2 regions of the Bacillus sp. WC2503 genome follow, and region 1 is predicted to be linked to the other one. Evidence: a T-box and tRNA genes for the amino acid it is inferred to sense, from the RefSeq annotation. Region 1 holds a T-box; the other holds one or more tRNA genes.
What was found. A T-box is a leader RNA that pairs with one kind of tRNA and senses whether it is charged. The one in region 1 lies ahead of proS (proline--tRNA ligase), so its partner is inferred to be a tRNA-Pro.
Positions count from the first base shown of each region.

Region 2: it encodes a tRNA-Pro, which carries the amino acid that the T-box ahead of proS (proline--tRNA ligase) is inferred to sense. The anticodon was not compared.

Region 1 is NZ_JBQYMD010000001.1:5,100,635-5,102,862, reverse strand. Features, by position in the region: gene proS (proline--tRNA ligase) at 1-1,232, opposite strand, end outside; T-box leader at 1,280-1,485, opposite strand; gene ACUN26_RS26280 (YesK-like family protein) at 1,579-1,872, opposite strand; gene ACUN26_RS26275 (alkaline phosphatase family protein) at 2,026-2,228, shown strand, end outside.
Region 2 is NZ_JBQYMD010000001.1:4,075,069-4,077,296, forward strand. Features, by position in the region: tRNA gene ACUN26_RS20975 (tRNA-Glu) at 65-136, opposite strand; tRNA gene ACUN26_RS20980 (tRNA-Ser) at 142-232, opposite strand; tRNA gene ACUN26_RS20985 (tRNA-Asn) at 239-313, opposite strand; tRNA gene ACUN26_RS20990 (tRNA-Ile) at 321-397, opposite strand; tRNA gene ACUN26_RS20995 (tRNA-Gly) at 408-478, opposite strand; tRNA gene ACUN26_RS21000 (tRNA-Lys) at 492-567, opposite strand; tRNA gene ACUN26_RS21005 (tRNA-Thr) at 578-653, opposite strand; tRNA gene ACUN26_RS21010 (tRNA-Phe) at 668-743, opposite strand; tRNA gene ACUN26_RS21015 (tRNA-Asp) at 758-833, opposite strand; tRNA gene ACUN26_RS21020 (tRNA-Met) at 837-913, opposite strand; tRNA gene ACUN26_RS21025 (tRNA-Ser) at 941-1,033, opposite strand; tRNA gene ACUN26_RS21030 (tRNA-Ile) at 1,051-1,127, opposite strand; tRNA gene ACUN26_RS21035 (tRNA-Met) at 1,131-1,207, opposite strand; tRNA gene ACUN26_RS21040 (tRNA-Ala) at 1,228-1,300, opposite strand; tRNA gene ACUN26_RS21045 (tRNA-Pro) at 1,316-1,389, opposite strand; tRNA gene ACUN26_RS21050 (tRNA-Arg) at 1,400-1,473, opposite strand; tRNA gene ACUN26_RS21055 (tRNA-Leu) at 1,477-1,565, opposite strand; tRNA gene ACUN26_RS21060 (tRNA-Gly) at 1,582-1,656, opposite strand; tRNA gene ACUN26_RS21065 (tRNA-Leu) at 1,687-1,767, opposite strand; tRNA gene ACUN26_RS21070 (tRNA-His) at 1,791-1,866, opposite strand; tRNA gene ACUN26_RS21075 (tRNA-Thr) at 1,876-1,951, opposite strand; tRNA gene ACUN26_RS21080 (tRNA-Val) at 1,956-2,031, opposite strand; rRNA gene rrf (5S ribosomal RNA) at 2,036-2,151, opposite strand.

The DNA of each region.
Region 1 (2,228 bases):
TCTTCGAAATTCGTCACACTATACGTATTCTCATCGCGAAATACTTTTGCTTTATTAAATAAAGAATGATGAATTTCCTCCAGTAATGATAGAATGCGTTCTTCTAATTGATCCATTGATATACATTCTTTTTCTTTCGTATCTCTTCTTACAAGTACAACTTGATTCTTTTCAATATCCTTTGGACCCACTTCTAATCGAATTGGAATTCCCTTCATTTCATACTCATTAAATTTCCAGCCTGGTGTTTTAGTGCTAGCATCTATTTTTACACGCGCAACCTTCTGAATACGTCCTTGTAACTCTGTTGCTTTTTCTAACACACCTTCTTTATGCTGAGCAATAGGTACAATAACAACTTGTACTGGAGCGACTTTTGGCGGCATTACAAGTCCGTTATTATCACTATGGACCATAATAAGTCCACCTATCATTCTCGTTGATACACCCCACGAAGTTTGGTGTACATATTGCCACTTACCGTTACGATCTAAAAACTTAATATCAAATGCTTCAGAGAAATTCGTTCCAAAGTTATGAGATGTTCCTGTTTGAAGTGCTTTTCCATCATGCATTAAACTTTCAATCGTATAAGTTGCCTTCGCTCCCGCAAACTTTTCTTTTTCTGTTTTTTGTCCTTTAATGACTGGTATCGCTAAGTATTCCTCGCAGAAAGAGGCATACAGATTTAAAATATTTAACGTTTCAGCTTGCGATTCTTCTGCCGTTTCATGAATCGTATGGCCTTCTTGCCATAAAAATTCAGTTGTACGAAGGAATGGTCTCGTTGTCTTTTCCCAACGAACTACTGAACACCACTGATTATATAACTTTGGTAAATCATTATATGATTGAACAATCTTTGAGAAATGCTCACAGAATAAAGTTTCCGATGTAGGACGTACACAAAGTCTTTCCGCTAACTTTTCATCCCCGCCATGCGTAACCCATGCTACTTCAGGAGCAAATCCTTCAACATGATCCTTCTCTTTTTGCAATAAACTCTCTGGGATAAACATTGGCATATACACATTCTCATGACCAGTTTCCTTTAACTTTTCATCCATCACTTTCTGCATATTCTCCCATAAGGCATAACCGTACGGACGCAGAATCATACACCCTTTTACACTTGAATAGTCAACAAGTTCAGCTTTTTTTACAATATCGGTATACCACTGCGCAAAGTCCTCTTCCATCTTCGTAATGGCTTGCACTTGTTCTTTTGCCATAGTCAGTCTTCCTCCTTTTAGAAAATACAAAAAAGCCCGCGCCCCTAAATAGGGACCGAGCTTTGCCGGCGTTACCACCCTGATTCATACACAAAAATTGTATATGCTCTCTTTTTGATAACGGGAATTTCCCGCTGCATATGCAGAACTCAAAGGTAGGTTCCATATCGCCCTTTAAGAATCTTTCAGCCAAACGGATTCTCTCTCTGCAAAAAAGGTTGGACATGTACTAGTCCTTTTTCAGCGTTATAACGAAATAAATTTGTTGATTATCATAATACAAATTCTTTTTTAAAACAATAGCTAATTTTCTTATTTTTATATATTCTTTTCATTTTTTGTAGTTTTATACGTAGCTCTTTCGAACGATTTTCACAAGTTGATGTGCAACCATACCGATAAGTGTACCAAGTAGAACGAAGAAACAAATAAATCCATATCCCATTCCTTCCCACCCACCAATAGCTATCATTGTTACAGGAAAGAAAGCTAAACAAAGAAGTACTAAACTAAGTGAAAATATAATATCAAACTGTTTGTCTGGAAAACGTTTCTTTAGTAAATATGAAATAGCAAATACTAGGAGAATCGTGATTCCACCAATGATGTAAAAAATACCAAATCCATCTAGCCAGTCCATAGTATTCCCTCCTTTCATTCAATCCCTTATACTTATTATATGTTTAATTTTTCTGAAAATAAATAATAAATTTTATTCAGAAACATATTTTTATTACTAGGTATTAATAGTAATATATAAGAATAGGTTTTATATAATTAGGAGGATTACTTTATGGATAAAGCATTAACTAATCGTGTCATTATTTTATCATTCGACTGTTTATCAGCTTTAGATTTTCCTATACTACAAAAATTACCTAACTTCCAATCTCTAATAAAAAAGGGCGCGGTTGTAGAAAAAGTAGAACCAATTTATCCTTCTGTAACATATCCAAGCCACTCAACAATCGTTACTGGAAACTACCCTAATAAACA
Region 2 (2,228 bases), 1.0 Mb from region 1:
ACTATCCAAAGCCCACTTTTACACAACAAAAAAGAGATAGCAGATTATGCTATCTCTTTTAGTATGACCCGTACGGGATTCGAACCCGTGTTACCGCCGTGAAAGGGCGGTGTCTTAACCACTTGACCAACGGGCCAATTCTGGCAGAGAAGAAGGGATTCGAACCCTCGCACCGCGTTCGCGATCTACTCCCTTAGCAGGGGAGCCCCTTGAGCCACTTGGGTACTTCTCTATAATATGGCTCCGCAGGTAGGACTCGAACCTACGACCGATCGGTTAACAGCCGATAGCTCTACCACTGAGCTACTGCGGAACAATTATGGTGGGCCTAAATGGACTCGAACCATCGACCTCACGCTTATCAGGCGTGCGCTCTAACCAGCTGAGCTATAGGCCCATAATTGAAAAGCGGGTGAAGAGAATCGAACTCTCGACCAGAGCTTGGAAGGCTCTTGTTTTACCACTAAACTACACCCGCATTAAATTGTAAATGGTGAGCCATGAAGGATTCGAACCTTCGACCCTCTGATTAAAAGTCAGATGCTCTACCAACTGAGCTAATGGCTCATTTTGAAAGTGGTGCCGGCTAGAGGACTTGAACCCCCAACCTACTGATTACAAGTCAGTTGCTCTACCAATTGAGCTAAGCCGGCTTGCGATTTCAAAATGGTGGCTCGGGACGGAATCGAACCGCCGACACGAGGATTTTCAGTCCTCTGCTCTACCGACTGAGCTACCGAGCCTTTATGTAAAAAAATGGCGGTCCCGACCGGGGTCGAACCGGCGATCTCCTGCGTGACAGGCAGGCATGTTAACCACTACACCACGGGACCATTTGGTTGCGGGGACAGGATTTGAACCTGCGACCTTCGGGTTATGAGCCCGACGAGCTACCGTGCTGCTCCACCCCGCGATGATAAAATATTTAATTTAGAAAAAATGGAGGAGGTAGAGGGATTCGAACCCCCGCGCGACTCTCGCCGCCTGTCGGTTTTCAAGACCGATCCCTTCAGCCGAACTTGGGTATACCTCCGAGATATAAACTTTGAGTGGTGGACCTTGTAGGACTCGAACCTACGACCGGACGGTTATGAGCCGTCTGCTCTAACCAGCTGAGCTAAAGGTCCTTATGGTAGCGGCGGAGGGGATCGAACCCCCGACCTCACGGGTATGAACCGTACGCTCTAGCCAGCTGAGCTACACCGCCATAAGTAATATAAAAATAAGTGGAGCCTAGCGGGATCGAACCGCTGACCTCCTGCGTGCAAGGCAGGCGCTCTCCCAGCTGAGCTAAGGCCCCATGTTTTTGGGAATATCGGGAAGACAGGATTTGAACCTGCGACCCCCTGGTCCCAAACCAGGTGCTCTACCAAGCTGAGCCACTTCCCGTTAATAAAAGCGCGCCCGAGAGGAGTCGAACCCCTAACCTCTTGATCCGTAGTCAAACGCTCTATCCAATTGAGCTACGGGCGCATATGGTGCCGAGGGCGGGGGTCGAACCCGCACGGTGGTCACCCACCGCAGGATTTTAAGTCCTGTGCGTCTGCCTGTTCCGCCACCCCGGCATGTCATATTGAAAATTGGAGCGGAAGACGGGATTCGAACCCGCGACCCCAACCTTGGCAAGGTTGTATTCTACCACTGAACTACTTCCGCAAGACATGTTATGAGATATTTTATTAAAAGTGCGGGTGAAGGGAGTCGAACCCCCACGCCAAAGGCGCCAGATCCTAAGTCTGGTGCGTCTGCCAATTCCGCCACACCCGCATATTAATTTATTTAAGAAAAAATGGGGCGACTGATGGGAATCGAACCCACGAATGCCGGAGCCACAATCCGGTGCGTTAACCACTTCGCCACAACCGCCATAGTTACTGGTGCCGACTAGAGGACTTGAACCCCCAACCTACTGATTACAAGTCAGTTGCTCTACCAATTGAGCTAAGTCGGCTAAATGGTGGAGGATGACGGGATCGAACCGCCGACCCCCTGCTTGTAAGGCAGGTGCTCTCCCAGCTGAGCTAATCCTCCATTTGCCTGGCAACGTCCTACTCTCACAGGGACAAGGTCCCAACTACCATCGGCGCTAGAGAGCTTAACTTCCGTGTTCGGTATGGGAACGGGTGTGACCTCTCTGCCATCATTACCAGACTGTATTCATTTAAGACAAGAATTATTGTAACTTATTTAACTTTTAAAGTCAACAAGTTTTTTATATTCTTTCAAAA